3 regions of the Shewanella sp. BF02_Schw genome follow, and region 1 is predicted to be linked to each of the others. Evidence: predicted binding sites of a transcription regulator. Region 1 holds the regulator's gene; each other region holds the start of a gene.
What was found. Region 1 encodes NrdR, which represses ribonucleotide reductase genes. Its sites were predicted from a motif close to AAACACNANATNTNGTGTTT; they were not measured.

Region 1 (5,375 bases):
CGTGAATGTCAAATCATCAATCAGTACGCGGTCACCATATGACTTGGTTAAATTAGTCACTTCAATGACTTTGTCGCCTAAACGAGGCCCTGGTGGAATAAACAGTTCATTGGTCTCGTTACGCTTTTGGTAATCGTTGGTGTTCAATTCTTCAAAGCGAGCCATACGGGCTTTACCTTTTGATTGACGACCTTTAGCACCTTGGCGTACCCACTCTAATTCTTTAGCAATGGTTTTTTGGCGGGCGCTTTCTGTGGACGATTCTTGGGACAAGCGCGCATCCTTTTGTTCAAGCCAAGATGAATAGTTACCTTCCCATGGAATACCTTCACCGCGGTCAAGTTCTAAAATCCAGCCAGCAGCATTATCTAAGAAGTAACGATCGTGGGTAATCGCCACCACGGTGCCGTTATATTCTTGTAAAAAGTGCTCTAACCACGCCACTGACTCTGCATCCAAATGGTTGGTTGGTTCGTCGAGTAATAGCATTTCCGGTTTTTCAAGCAATAAGCGACAAATGGCCACTCGGCGTCGTTCACCACCAGAGAGTACGGCAATTTTCTCATCCCAATCGGGCAGACGTAATGCGTTAGCTGCACGTTCAAGAATATGATCAAGATTATGCGCATCTTGAGATTGGATGATGGCTTCTAATTCGCCTTGCTCTTTTGCAAGTGCGTCGAAGTCTGCATCGGGCTCAGCATAAGCAGAATAGACCTCGTCTAAGCGTATTAGTGCATTTTTAGCTTCGCTTAGGGCTTCTTCGACGGCTTCGCGCACAGTTTGTTGTTCGTTTAAGCGCGGCTCCTGCGGTAAGTAGCCAATTTTTAACCCAGGCATTGGGCGTGCTTCACCTTCAATTTCGGTATCTATTCCCGCCATGATGCGCAGCAATGTTGATTTACCCGAACCGTTTAACCCGAGCACACCAATCTTAGCGCCAGGAAAGAAGCTTAATGAAATGTCTTTTAATATTTGCTTTTTGGGTGGGACAATTTTACCCACACGAAGCATGCTGTATACAAATTGAGCCATAATTATACTGTCTAATTGTCAACAAAGATGGTGATAATTCTACTGTATTATGTGCTGAACTCAACAGGCAATTGTGTGATTTTATCTAGCATGCTTTTTAGACTCAATTCGCTAAACAATCTGCTAGCTTGGTGTTATCAACATGAATCGTTTTGTATTCAGAACACAGTGAATTTCATGTTGTTTGTACTGTAAATCATTATCGTTGCAGAGTAGAATACCGCGCAACCCTACTATATAGATAATGATGTTGGAGCTACCATGTTGAAGAAAGCGATGAATATTGCGGATTATGATCCAGAATTATTTAAAGCCATTGAAGATGAAACTTGTCGTCAAGAAGAACACATTGAATTGATTGCATCTGAAAACTATACCAGTCCACGTGTGATGGAAGCGCAAGGTTCTCAGTTAACTAACAAGTATGCTGAAGGTTATCCAGGCAAGCGTTATTATGGTGGGTGCGAATACGTTGATGTTGTTGAAACATTGGCTATTGAACGCGCAAAAGAATTATTTGGTGCAACTTATGCCAACGTACAGCCTCATTCAGGCTCACAAGCAAACAGCGCAGTGTTTATGGCGTTGTTACAACCTGGTGATACTGTTTTAGGGATGAACCTTGCTCATGGTGGTCATTTGACCCATGGTTCACCAGTGAATTTTTCAGGCAAGCTTTACAACATCATTCCTTACGGTATCGATGAAGCTGGCAAAATTGATTATGACGAAATGGAACGTTTAGCCATTGAGCACAAGCCTAAGATGATGATCGGCGGTTTTTCGGCATTTTCAGGCATAGTCGATTGGGCTAAAATGCGTGAGATTGCCGATAAAGTTGGTGCTTATTTGCTTGTTGATATGGCTCACGTTGCAGGCTTAGTGGCTGCAGGTGTTTATCCAACCCCTGTCCCACATGCACATGTGGTCACCTCAACAACTCATAAAACATTAGCGGGTCCACGTGGCGGGATTATTATCTCTGCTGCCGATGATGAAGTGTTGTATAAAAAGTTGAACTCAGCGGTATTCCCTGGTGGCCAAGGTGGCCCTTTAATGCATGTAATCGCAGGTAAAGCGGTTGCATTTAAAGAGGCATTAGAGCCAGAGTTTAAGGTATACCAGCAGCAAGTTGTTAAAAACGCTAAAGCTATGGTTGAAGTGTTTTTAGCTCGCGGTTACAAAATTGTTTCTGGCGGTACAGAAAACCATTTAATGTTGGTTGATTTAATTGGTCGTGATTTAACCGGTAAAGAAGCTGATGCTTCATTGGGCAATGCCAACATTACCGTCAACAAAAACTCAGTACCTGATGATCCACGTTCACCGTTTGTCACCTCTGGTGTTCGTATTGGAACGCCAGCAATTACTCGTCGTGGTTTTAAAGAAGCAGAAGCGAAAGAATTGACCGGTTGGATTTGTGACATTCTTGATGATGCATCTAACGCCGAAGTGGCTGAACGAGTGAAAGGTCAAGTGTTGGCATTATGTGCCCGATTCCCTGTATACGGTTAATCGTCACTTGATGCCTGTTGAAAAGGTTTAGGTTAACCTTGCTCAACAAATAGGATAAACTTTAATGGCCGCTAATTGTTAGCGGCCATTTTGTTTTTTTCTGCAGGAGGTTCAATGCATTGCCCTTTTTGTAGCGCGACCGATACCAAAGTTATAGATTCTCGATTAGTGGCTGATGGTCACCAAGTACGTCGCCGCCGGGAATGTACCGAATGTCATGAACGTTTCACCACGTTTGAAGGCGCAGAATTAGTCATGCCTAGAGTCATCAAACGTGACGGCACTCGACAACCATTCGATGAAGAAAAATTGCGTGGCGGCATGCTACGTGCGGTCGAAAAACGCCCGGTCTCAATTGATGAAATTGAACAAGCATTGACTAAAATCAAATCAACACTGCGCGCGACAGGTGAGCGTGAGGTGAATTCTGAAATGATTGGTAATCTGATGATGGAACAATTGATGAGCCTTGATAAAGTGGCATATATCCGCTTTGCATCGGTTTATCGCGCATTTGAAGATGTATCCCAATTTGGTGAAGCAATTGCTAAATTGCAAAAGTAATGCTGCTTAATAATATCTGTTTTAATGGTTTTAATGGCATTTAAGCAATAAGAGATTATCTCCCATGTCTAACTGGTCCACCTTTGACACCCAAATGATGAGCCGTGCCATCGCGCTTGCCGAGAAAGGCCGTTATACCACTCGGCCAAATCCTTGTGTCGGTTGTGTCATTGTTTATCAGAATAAGATTATTGGTGAGGGTTATCATCAACGTGCTGGCCAAGGGCATGCCGAAGTTAATGCGCTGAAAATGGTGCATGATAATGGCTTGTCTGCTGAAGGTGCCACGGCGTATGTCACTCTTGAACCTTGCAGTCATTATGGCCGCACACCACCTTGTGCTTTAGGCTTAATTAATGCCAAAGTTGCCAGAGTTGTGGTATCGGTGACCGATGCAAATCCACAAGTGTCTGGTCGCGGTATAACCCTGTTACGTGAGGCTGGTATTAACGTTGATGTTGGATTGCTCAGCGAACAAGCCTATGACCTTAATCTGGGTTTTATGAAGCGGATGAAAACAGGACTTCCTTGGATAACGGTAAAGATAGCAGCCAGTTTAGATGGTAAAACGGCTCTGTCTAATGGCGTGTCGAAGTGGATTACTGGCAGTGCAGCAAGAGCTGATGTGCAAAAATACCGCGCTAGCCATTGTGCATTAATCACTGGTGTTGAAACCATTCTTGTCGATGACCCAAGCCTTAATGTGCGCTATGAGGCGTTAGGTGAGTTAACCACTCGCCATACAAAAGATGAAATCTTCCAACCTCTAAGGGTTGTGCTCGACAGTCGCGCAAGATTAACAGCAACACAGCAATTATTTTCAATTCAAAGTCCTATTTTACTGGTTTCTGGCTGTAATTATCCCGAAAGCACCAAAGCTGCATTTCCAGATCACGTATCATTTCTTCAGTTAACGTGTGACTCGTCAGGCAGAATCCCATTGTTAGCTTTGCTAACATATTTAGGTCAGCATACTAATTCTGTTTTAGTTGAAGCCGGTGCTACCTTAGCCGGAGCATTTGTCGCCCAAGGGCTCGTTGATGATATTGTGCTTTACCAGGCGCCTAAACTATTAGGTAGCCACGGACGTAATATGTTGCAGTTACCTAATTACAGTACAATGGAGCAAGCGCCGGCACTGCAATTAATTGATGAACGCAACGTTGGACAAGATAAGCGTTATATCCTCAGATATAATCAACCCTATTAATGTGCGTGTTGTTCAGTCCAAAACCTGAACAACAGCAACGTTTAACTGCAAAAAGTGAGTATTATGTTTACAGGAATAATCGAAGCCCTTGGCACATTACGTAAAATTGATCGCAAAGGTAACGATATCCGCTTAACAGTTGCCAGCGGTAAGCTGGATTTAACGGATGTAAAGCTAGGTGACAGTATAGCAACCAATGGCGTGTGTTTGACCGTTGTTGAGCGTTTAGGTGATGGTTACGTTGCTGATATATCAGCTGAAACCGTTGACTTAACTGGCTTTAGTCGTTATCAGGTCGGTCAAAAGGTTAATCTTGAGAAAGCGGTTACGGCAACCACTCGATTAGGTGGACACATGGTAAGTGGACACGTCGATGGCATTGCAAAAGTTGAGCAATGCGCTTACAGAGGTAAATCACTAGAGTTTTGGTTATCAGTACCAGCCCAATTAAGTCGCTATATTGCTCACAAAGGCTCGATCACCATTGATGGTGTAAGCCTGACTGTTAATGAAGTTGATGGTGCTCGTTTTAGATTAACGATTGTACCTCACACTGCAGGTGAAACCACGCTGGTGGATTTAAAAGTAGGTGATAGTGTCAATATCGAAGTCGATTTAATCGCGCGTTATTTAGAACGTTTAATGCAACCGGAAACTAACCATGTGCAGCCTGCATCGGGCGTGACCATGGAGTTACTCGCTAAATCAGGTTTTTTACGTTAATCGCGACAGTAAAACACCATTTGTACCCTATACATAATATGCAATACCAATAGATTTAATGCCTAAGGTTTAAATCAAACACTTACTAAATAAAGGTCTGACAATGGCGCTACATAGCATAGAAGAAATCATTGAAGATATTCGTCAAGGTAAGATGGTTATCTTGATGGATGATGAAGACAGAGAGAATGAAGGTGATTTGATCATGGCCGCTGATAAAGTGACGCCAGCAGCAATCAATTTCATGGCAACCTATGGCCGTGGATTAATTTGCCAAACAATGACCAAAGAGCGTTGTCAGCAGCTTAATTTGCCTTTAATGGTTACC
Region 2 (5,375 bases), 990 kb from region 1:
CGGTACACGACCGCCTTCAAAACGGCTTGGGTCATAATTGGTGTTAGCCGAAATAGCTTGGTCGATAAACTTCTGCATTAAACCAACAAGTTGGATGTAACCATCGTTGTTTGGCATATTCCACAGCAGTTCATACTTATCTTTCAGTAATTCAAAATCAGGAACGACTTGCTTTAACTGACCATCTTTACTGGCTTTAACGCTAATTAAACCGCGTGGAGGCTCGATACCATTAGTCGCATTTGAAATTTGCGATGAGGTTTCAGACGGCATTAGCGCAGACAAGGTTGAGTTACGTAAACCGTACTGCTTAATGTCGCTACGTAAGCTTTCCCAGTCCATGTGCAATGGCTCGTCACAAATCTTGTCTAAATCACGCTTGTAGGTGTCGATAGGTAAAATACCTTTCGAATAAGTTGTCTCGTGGAATAACGGACATGCACCTTGCTCTTTTGCTAAGTTCATCGACGCTTTCAGTAAATAAAACTGAATCGCTTCAAAGGTTTTGTGAGTTAAGTTATTAGCTGAACCGTCTGAATACTTTTTACCGTTTTTAGCTAAATAGTTAGCAAAGTTAATCACCCCAATACCTAAGGTACGACGGTTCATTGAACTCGTTTGCGCGGCTTTAATTGGGTAATCTTGGTAATCAAGTAAGTTATCTAGCGCACGAACAGCTAAATCAGCTAATGGTTCAAGCTCTGATAAATCTTTAATTGCGCCTAAGTTAAGTGCTGACAAGGTACACAACGCGATTTCACCGTCTGGATCATCGATGTTTTTAAGTGGCTTAGTCGGTAAAGCAATTTCTAAACATAAGTTAGATTGCTTAATTGGCGCAACTTTAGAGTCAAACGGGCTGTGAGTATTACAGTGATCGACGTTTTGAATGTAGATACGGCCAGTAGAAGCACGTTCTTGCATCATCAATGAAAACAGTTCAACCGCTTTAATTTGTTTTTTGCGGACATTGCTGTCTTGTTCATACTGAAGGTATAAACGTTCAAACTCAACTTGGTCTTCAAAGAATGCATCGTAAAGACCAGGCACGTCTGATGGGCTGAATAGACTGATATATTCGCCTTTAATCAAACGTTGGTACATTAATTTGTTTAACTGCACACCGTAGTCAAGATGACGTACACGGTTGTCGTCAACACCACGGTTGTTTTTTAGTACTAATAGCGATTCAACTTCTAGATGCCATAAAGGATAGAACAGCGTTGCTGCACCGCCACGTACGCCGCCTTGAGAACACGACTTCACTGCAGTTTGGAAATACTTATAAAATGGTAAACAACCGGTGTGGAATGCTTCGCCGCCACGAATAGGGCTACCAAGGGCACGAATACGACCCGCATTAATACCAATACCAGCACGTTGGCTAACGTATTTAACGATAGACGATGCAGTCGCATTGATTGAATCTAAGCTGTCATCACACTCAATCAATACACATGAGCTGAACTGACGTGTAGGGGTACGCACACCGGCCATGATTGGTGTTGGTAAAGAAATCTTAAACAGAGACGTCGCGTCATAGAAGTCTTTAATGTACTTCAAACGAATTTCTTTTGGGTAACGGGCAAACAAACATGCTGCGACTAAGATGTATAAAAACTGGGCGCTTTCGTACACTTCATGGGTGACACGGTTTTGAACCAGGTATTTACCTTCAAGTTGCTTTACCGCGGCATAAGAGAAGTTCAAATCGCGCCAATGATCGATATAGGTGTCGAGTGTGTCTAATTCTTCACGGCTGTAGTCAGCCATGATATGCATGTCATATTTACCCAGTTCAACTAATTTGGTGACATGGTCATATAACGTTGGTGGTTCAAATTGACCAAACGCTTTTTTACGTAAGTGGAACACCGCTAAGCGGGCAGCCACAAATTGGTAGTCGGGTGACTCTGGAGAGATCAAGTCAGCCGCAGCTTTAATGATCGTTTCATGAATGGCTTCTGTTGGAATGCCATCAAAAAACTGCAGATGAGATCGAAGTTCTACTTCAGATACTGAGACGTTTTTTAATCCCTTGGCTGCCCAAGTGATCACGCGATGAATTTTATCTAAATCGATAGATTCACGTTCGCCACTGCGTTTAGTGACTGTCATATTGCTATTCATTGAAGAGAGGCCTTGGTTCTATATCTAATCATGTGATCTGTTGTTGGATGCAGTGCTGCTTGATTCGATCCGAACCAGTTACAAAACAATTCCATGTTAAAACAATCAACCTGATGTACTCACAACGTGGTAGTTAAACACCAGTACGTTCAGTTAGCCACTACATCCTTTGGAACGTCGTGGAGTAGTGTTTTGATTGTCAGCCACACACAAGATATGGTGTTATTTAAAATCTAAGATACAAGATAGTGAGGTTTGAGGTTTATTGCAAGCCACAATTTCATTAACTTCTTGTGGATAACTTGAGGATAAACGGCAGGGTTAGTGACAACTAACCCTAGAGCCCAAATTCATAAAGAGTTTTTGATAAATGATATTTTTTAATCCATCAAATGATAAAAATTTGATCGCTAAAATAAACAGCGATCAAAAAAAATGGACCGTTTATTGATTGATCTTTTGTTGGTTTTGATCGGGTAGAAATTGATGACTGTTAACTGTACATTTAAGCTTAATAAGACCCGCTAAACCGATGTCGAACACTGTCATTAATCAGTGAAAAACTGTTTAAGTGAGGCTCCGTGTTGAAATTGTTTGCTTGCTGGCCATGTGTCAGGTTTATCTGTCGCAGATAAATAACCCCATAACGCAACGCCGCCTAACATACTGGCATTGTGGGCGGCGACTAAGTCACGTTCAGCGTCACCTAGATATAAGATACTTTGAGGAGCAATGGCAATTTGTTGTGCTGCTAACAGCATTGGTGCTGTATGAGGTTTAGAGTGACGAGTGCTATCACCACTGATCATGGTTTTCAATTTATGAGTTAAACCAAGCTTTTCCACTAATGGCCTGGCAAATCGAGCCGGCTTATTGGTCACTACGCCATAAGGAATCGATTGGGCATCAAATAAGGATAATAGTTCGGGTAAGTCAGCGAATAAACGGCTGTTGTCACCATTGATACGGGCATAATGCTGAAGTAGTGCTTGCTGGATGGTAATTTGTACTTGTTCATCGGCATCTGGAATGGCCGTTTTAACTAAATATAAGCTTCCATGTGATGCCGCATGGCGCATCAAGTCAAGCGGTTGGACGTTAAAACCGGCTTCATCCAAGCTGAGATTCAATGCCTGTACTAAATCTGGTGCGGTATCGGCTAAGGTACCGTCTAAATCGAACAGCACTCCTTTTATATCTTGTTTATGCAAGGGCTAGCTCCTAACGAGAGAAAATAACAATAGACAGTGCAAGCCCTTTATAGCGTTATTGGCACAACATAACGCTATTGTGGTGCATTCACATTGAAATGTTGAAAAGAATCACCTGGATGATTAATCAATTTTTTGAGTGGCTATCATATAATTTACATCGACACTTTTAGTGTACTTAAACACACCCGACAATGGATTGTAGGTAATTCCCAGCGCATCTTTACACAATAAGTCGGTGTTATCGACTAATGCCATCAGTTCCGATGGGCGAATAAACTTGCTGTGATCGTGAGTACCAACTGGCAGCATTTTTAATAAATACTCTGCGCCGATAATCGTCTTTAAATACGACATCATATTACGGTTTATGGTTGAGAAAAACACAAAACCATTAGGTTTAACCATGTCACAACAGGCTTGAATAACCGATTGGGGATCGGGTACATGTTCGAGCATTTCCATGCAAGTGACCACATCATAATATTCGCGGTGGTTATCGCGATGTGCTTCGGCTGTTGTTTTGAGGTAATTAACCGTAACACCAGACTCTAAGGCATGTAGTTTTGCCACTTCAAGTGGTGCGTTGCCCATATCAATACCGTCAACGTTAGCACCTAGGCGCGCCATACTTTCTGACAAAATACCGCCACCACAGCCAACATCAAGTACTTTTTTGTCAAAAATACCTTCAGCGGTTTGGTCAATGTAGTTTAAACGCAGTGGATTAAGTAAATGTAATGGCTTGAACTCGCCATTGAGATCCCACCACGTTTGCGCCATGGCTTCAAATTTTGCGATCTCGAGTGGATCAACATTGGGTGTCGATTGTTCAGCGTGTGACATAACGTAACCTAAGTGTGTAATAAAGTATGGTCGCTATTATAGCGATAACCTTTGCGAATAGTAGTCAACAATGGCTTTTGCCGTTTACGCTTGCTCATAAAACATCCATTTAAGCGAGGTAAATGGATGTTTTATGCTATCAACTGCTTAAATCATCAACAAGTTAACGATAATTGTTGCTCAAATTTAGTCGTATATTAGCCAATGAATAAACTAAATTAGCTGAAAATATTAGCTTTTTTGTAATTTTTAAGAGTGATAGAGCATTTGGCTGGTCTTTGCTCTGGCGACATTAAATATCTGTGTTAGAATGCCAAATCACGTTTTTAAGCTAGATAATAATATGGAAGTTTTATTGTCAGCTCACTTTAGGGGAACGCGCAGTTTATGACTGATCTGGCATCATCTATTTCGCCAATTAACATCGAAGACGAACTTAAAAATTCTTACCTTGATTACGCCATGAGCGTAATTGTAGGTCGTGCATTACCTGACGTCCGTGACGGTTTAAAACCAGTTCACCGTCGAGTATTGTTCGCAATGAGCGAATTAAAAAACGATTGGAACAAACCATATAAAAAATCCGCTCGTGTCGTTGGTGACGTAATTGGTAAATATCACCCACACGGTGATACTGCTGTATACGATACAATTGTACGTATGGCGCAACCGTTCTCGCTACGCTATACATTGATTGACGGACAAGGAAACTTTGGTTCGGTCGACGGTGACTCTGCAGCGGCGATGCGTTATACCGAAATCCGCATGCAAAAGTTGGCGCATTCATTATTAGCCGACCTTGAAAAAGAAACTGTGGATTTTGTGCCTAACTACGATGGCACAGAGATGATCCCTGCGGTGTTACCAACACGCGTACCGAACTTATTAATCAATGGTTCATCAGGTATTGCGGTCGGTATGGCCACTAACATTCCACCTCACAACTTAACAGAAGTAGTGAAAGGCTGTTTGGCGTTAATCGAAGATCCAAGTTTATCGATTGAACAGTTAATGGAATACATTCCAGGTCCAGATTTTCCAACGGCAGCTTCAATAAACGGTCGCAAAGGCATTATCGATGCTTATCACACTGGCCGTGGTCGCGCTATCATGCGCTCGAAAGCGGAAATTGAAACTGAAGATAATGGTCGTGAACGTATTATTGTTCATGAAATTCCATATCAAGTT
Region 3 (5,375 bases), on a different contig from region 1:
GCTGCTTTTGCACTGGTACCAGCTTTGCCTGCCTGAGGCTTATCTTTTAGACCGCTAAATTTGGCCTTTAAGCCTTCAATCACCGTGAGGTCGAAATTTTTACGTAAAAACAATTGTACTTTTTTAAAACTGTCCCAATCTTTAGGACCTACAAATGAAACCGCATCACCTTTAGCGCCTGCACGGCCAGTACGACCAATACGGTGGACGTACTCTTCTGCAAACTTTGGCATATCAAAGTTAATCACTAATGATACGTTGATTAAATCAAGGCCGCGTGATGCCACATCGGTTGTCACTAATATTTTTGATTGGCCACGAGCAAATTGATCCATAATTTGGTTACGAGCCGATTGCTTTAAATCACCACTGAGTGCTGAGGTGGCAAAACCTTGCGCAGCCAATAGCGTGGCTAAACGGTCGGTATCTGAACGCGTAGCGGTAAATACAATCACTTGCTTGTGTTGCTCTTGGCTTAAGATATGCTGTAGCAAGGCTTGTTTATGGTCTAAATGGTCAACCAAAATAATTCTTTGCTCAATATCTTTATGTTCAGTGTAAGACTCACCGATAGAGACATGGCTTGGTGTTTTGAGCAATGTTGTTGCAATGTCACCGATGCTTTCATGATCTAACGTAGCTGAAAACATTAACGTTTGGCGACGCTTATGATCAGCTGCATCATTAATGGCTTTTAGCTGTGGCGCAAAACCTAAATCGAGCATACGGTCAGCTTCGTCAAGAACCAGTAATTCTAAGCCATTTAAATATAAGTGGCGCTGTTGTAAGTGATCCGCAATACGTCCCGGTGTGGCAACAATGAAATGTGGATCTCTGGCCAATGCTTTGGCTTGGTCGTTAAAGTTCTCACCGCCGAGTACACTAATGGCTTTATATTGGGTATTGGCGACTAATAAACGTAATTGGCCATAAACTTGCTGGGCTAATTCACGAGTCGGTAACAAGATAAGTACCCGAGGATCTTTTTTCGACAATGCTCTAGTGGATATCACGCGTTGCATTGCGGGCAATAAAAACGCTAAGGTTTTACCTGAGCCGGTTTTAGACGATGCCATTAAATCTTTACCTGATAAGGCAATGGGAAGTGCTTGCGCTTGAACATCGGTAGGCGTAGAAATGCCAAGGTGCTTTAGACTGTCAAGCAGGCGCTTGTCCAACGAAAAATCGGTAAATTGCAAAGGTAAATCCCCTAAAAAATGATAGCCGACGATTATAGCTGTTTCACCTTGCTATAGCCAACAAGAGTCGCTTTAGTTATGCTATTTTTTAGCTTTATATTATTGCCTGAGTTCGACGTCGCTATGGGACGATTCAGGCGGGCGTATCGTAAAATTGAATACCGAGCATGGAAGGAAAGAAAGATGACAAATCTCACCGTGGGATTAGCGCTAGGCAGTGGAGCCGCTAAAGGTTGGGCACATATTGGGGTATTGAATGGTTTAGCCAAGTTAGATATTTATCCTGACAAAGTGGCAGGTTGTTCGGTAGGTGCATTAGTGGGTGCTGCCTATGCCAATAATCATTTGGGTGAACTTGAAACCTGGGTGAGTGGATTTTCAAGTTGGGATGTACTCGGGTTAATGGATTTAGGCTGGCGCAAAGGCGGACTTATCAGTGGTGAAAAAGTATTTGATGTATTGGCTAATCGTATTGGCGACCTTAACATTGAACAGCTGAATCGTCCCTTTGCTGCAGTCGCGACAGATTTATATTCTGGGCAAGAGATTTGGTTTAAAGAAGGTGACTTACGCCATGCGGTTAGAGCTTCATGTTCAATGCCAGGTTTTTTACCCCCAGTACAGCAAGGGCATCGCTGGGTTGTGGACGGTGCGGTAGTGAATCCTGTGCCGGTATCATTAGCTCGCTCTATGGGCGTTGATGTGGTTATTGCGGTGGATTTAAATGGCCATCGTCGTGGCCAAATGCACTTAATCCCAGAGCAAGTAAAAAGCCGCAAAGCCACTAAGTCTGAACCTATTGATGAAAAGCGCGAGCTTGAATCTGGCTTTATGGACCTATGGGGTAAAGGCAAAGATTATATGAATGGCTTAACCGATAAATTCTCTTTAGGAAGTTCAAAATCCCATCCGGGTATGCTGGCGGTGATGTCACAATCGATGGATATTCTAGAACAACGCCATAAACGTTCACGCCTAATGGGCGAGCCACCTGATATTTGCATCGTACCTGATGTGGGTGATATTGGCACCATGGAGTTTCATCGCGCTAAAGAAGCGATTAAAGCCGGTGAGCAGGCAGTAAGTGATATTAAACATTTAATCGAAGCGACCTTAAAGAAATGTTGAAGCAGTATCGAATATAGTGGTGTGTTTATGATAAATACACCCGTTAACCGCCGCTAGGTGAATATTTGCTAGTTAATAGATGTTTTCCATTAATTCTGGGCTGTTACCCCCGCAAGGGTATTGTCTGACCTGCGCAGTCTGATGTGGTTGATAAGATTATTCACTCTCTCATAGTTATCTCATAGTTATCTCATAGTTAACTCATGGTGTTTTAGTCATTATCTAGTAGTTATCGAGTAGTTATCTAGTAGTGACTTGCCCGCAATGATCTATCCGCAATGGTCTACCCGCAATTATCTAACGATAACTACCGAGTCATTAGATACAGTGGGTACGTTATTTATGTTGTTGATCTAGCCATTTAAGGTTCGATCAATGACTTAATACCGTCATTCAGCACCATTTTAAGTTGTCAAATACAACCCTTATGGCGTTTGCACATCAGATTATCGATTCAGCAAAGCATCCCAAATCGCTAAATTGTGTCGATTTTATCCCCTTGTATTAGCCTGTCAAAATTAGTTGTTATTCCTACAATATCTATCGCTGATAGCAAGTGTTTTTTCAATATTAAGTACTGCCGACAATTATGATCTGGATCAAGGTATTACTCCGCGTAAATGTGTCTAATACACTCTATCTTGTGTTGTACGTGTATTAAAGCGCTATATATAGTGCTTGTAAAGGATGGTTGTATGCTTGTAGTAGTGAAAAGGGATGGATGCCGAACTGCTTTTGATGGATGTCGAATCAAAGAGGCTGTTGTGGCAGCAATGGAGTCTGCAGGTATAGCTGACCATCAATATGCACAGCAGTTAGCGCAGACGGTAGAGCAGCAAATGGCTGTGAAGACCGAAGTTGATATTCACGAACTACAAGATGCAGTTGAAAATTTATTAATGTCGGGCCCGTTTAAGTCGGTGGCGCGTCATTACATTGAGTACCGTCACGATAGAGATAAACACCGTGAAACCCAGAGTAAATTAAATTGTGCTATTCGCGGTTTGGTTGAGCAATCGGATAGTGCCATTTTAAACGAAAATGCCAATAAAGATGCCAAAGTCATCCCGACCCAGCGAGACTTATTAGCGGGCATTGTGGCCAAGCATTATGCCAAAACCCATTTACTGCCAAAAGATGTGGTAGCCGCCCATGAAAAAGGCGAAATTCACTATCACGACTTAGATTATGCGCCTTTTTTCCCGATGTTTAACTGCATGCTAATTGATTTAGCCGGCATGTTAACGCATGGTTTTAAAATGGGTAATGCTGAAATAGAACCGCCTAAGTCTATCTCAACTGCCACTGCTGTTACGGCGCAAATTATTGCCCAGGTGGCGAGCCACATTTATGGTGGTACCACAATTAATCGTATCGACGAAGTGTTAGCTGAGTTTGTGCAAATCAGTTACCAAAAGCACCTTAGCGTCGCAAAAAAATGGCAAGTGGCTGACGTAGAAGGTTATGCGATGACACAAACCGAAAAAGAGTGTCATGACGCATTCCAGTCACTTGAATATGAAGTGAATACCCTGCATACCGCCAATGGGCAAACGCCATTTGTCACATTTGGTTTTGGTTTAGGCGTGTCGTGGGAGTCGCGTTTAATTCAGCAATCGATGTTAACTGTACGTATGGCGGGTTTAGGTAAAAATCGTAAAACAGCAGTCTTTCCAAAATTGGTGTTTGCCATTAAAGATGGCGTGAATCATAAAGCGACTGATGTTAATTACGATATCAAAAAGATGGCCTTAACGTGTTCAAGTATGCGCATGTACCCAGATATTCTCAATTATGATCAAGTCGTGAAAGTCACCGGTTCGTTTAAAACCCCAATGGGATGTCGCTCATTTTTGGGCGCCTATGAAGAAAATGGTCAATTGGTCCATGAAGGCCGCAATAATCTAGGTGTTGTCAGTCTTAATTTACCGCGTATAGCGTTGGAAGCAGGTAAAGATGAACAGCGTTTTTATCAAATACTCGATGAGCGTTTGTTAATTGCCCGCAAAGCCTTAGAAACGCGTATTGCCCGTTTAGCCGGAGTCAAAGCACGAGTGGCACCAATCCTTTATATGGAAGGCGCCTGTGGTGTGCGCCTAAATGCGGATGATGATGTGAGCGAAATCTTTAAAAATGGCCGGGCATCAATTTCGTTAGGGTTTATTGGTCTTCACGAAACCATTAATGCTTTATATAGCAATGCTGAACATGTGTTTGATAACACACAATTACGTGATAAAGCTGTCGCCATTATTAGTCATTTAAAGCAAGCCACTGAGTCTTGGAAACAACAAACAGGTTATGGCTTTAGTTTATACAGTACCCCAAGTGAAAATTTATGCAGCCGTTTTTGTCAGCTTGATACTACCCAGTTTGGCGTAGTGGCAGGTGTGACCGACAAAGGCTATTACACCAATAGTTTTCACTTAGATGTCGAAAAGAAAGTAAATCCTTTTGATAAGATTGATTTTGAACAACCTTATCCAGCGATCGCTAATGGTGGGTTTATTTGTTACGGCGAATATCCCAACATGCAGCACAATATTGAAGCGCTCGAAAACGTTTGGGATTACAGTTATAGCCGAGTGCCATATTACGGCACCAATACTCCCATTGATGAGTGTTACGATTGCGGTTTTATTGGTGAATTTAATTGTACTAGTAAGGGCTTTGTGTGTCCTAAATGTGGTAATCATGAGCCAAGCCGAGTGTCTGTTACTCGTCGCGTGTGTGGTTATTTAGGTAGCCCAGATGCACGACCATTTAACTTCGGTAAGCAAGAAGAAGTTAAGCGTAGAGTGAAGCATTTATAATGCATTACAGTGCATATCATAGCGTTGATGTGATCAACGGCGAAGGCACTCGCTGTACGTTATTTGTTAGCGGTTGCGAGCATGGTTGTAAAGGTTGCTATAACCAAAGTACTTGGCGTGTAGATGCTGGCCATGTTTTTAGCCAAACACTAGAAGATCAGATTATTGATGATTTAACCGATACTCGTATTTACCGTCGAGGCTTGTCGTTAAGTGGTGGCGATCCGCTACATCC

Region 2: nrdA (class 1a ribonucleoside-diphosphate reductase subunit alpha) is a predicted target of NrdR. The motif match lies at 2,336-2,355, and genes of this name have one in related genera.
Region 3: nrdD (anaerobic ribonucleoside-triphosphate reductase) is a predicted target of NrdR. The motif match lies at 2,988-3,007, and genes of this name have one in related genera.

Annotation. Positions count from the first base shown of each region.
Region 1 covers NZ_JABKAW020000001.1:420,739-426,113, forward strand. The annotation lists gene ettA (energy-dependent translational throttle protein EttA) at 1-1,035, opposite strand, end outside; gene glyA (serine hydroxymethyltransferase) at 1,297-2,550, shown strand; gene nrdR (transcriptional regulator NrdR) at 2,665-3,114, shown strand; gene ribD (bifunctional diaminohydroxyphosphoribosylaminopyrimidine deaminase/5-amino-6-(5-phosphoribosylamino)uracil reductase RibD) at 3,179-4,324, shown strand; gene HNW13_RS02020 (riboflavin synthase) at 4,388-5,047, shown strand; gene ribBA (bifunctional 3,4-dihydroxy-2-butanone-4-phosphate synthase/GTP cyclohydrolase II) at 5,151-5,375, shown strand, end outside.
Region 2 covers NZ_JABKAW020000001.1:1,407,003-1,412,377, forward strand. The annotation lists gene nrdA (class 1a ribonucleoside-diphosphate reductase subunit alpha) at 1-2,130, opposite strand, end outside; gene HNW13_RS06300 (HAD-IA family hydrolase) at 2,679-3,341, opposite strand; gene ubiG (bifunctional 2-polyprenyl-6-hydroxyphenol methylase/3-demethylubiquinol 3-O-methyltransferase UbiG) at 3,465-4,187, opposite strand; gene gyrA (DNA gyrase subunit A) at 4,575-5,375, shown strand, end outside.
Region 3 covers NZ_JABKAW020000003.1:63,633-69,007, reverse strand. The annotation lists gene HNW13_RS13045 (DEAD/DEAH box helicase) at 1-1,199, opposite strand, end outside; gene rssA (patatin-like phospholipase RssA) at 1,383-2,327, shown strand; gene nrdD (anaerobic ribonucleoside-triphosphate reductase) at 3,023-5,140, shown strand; gene nrdG (anaerobic ribonucleoside-triphosphate reductase-activating protein) at 5,140-5,375, shown strand, end outside.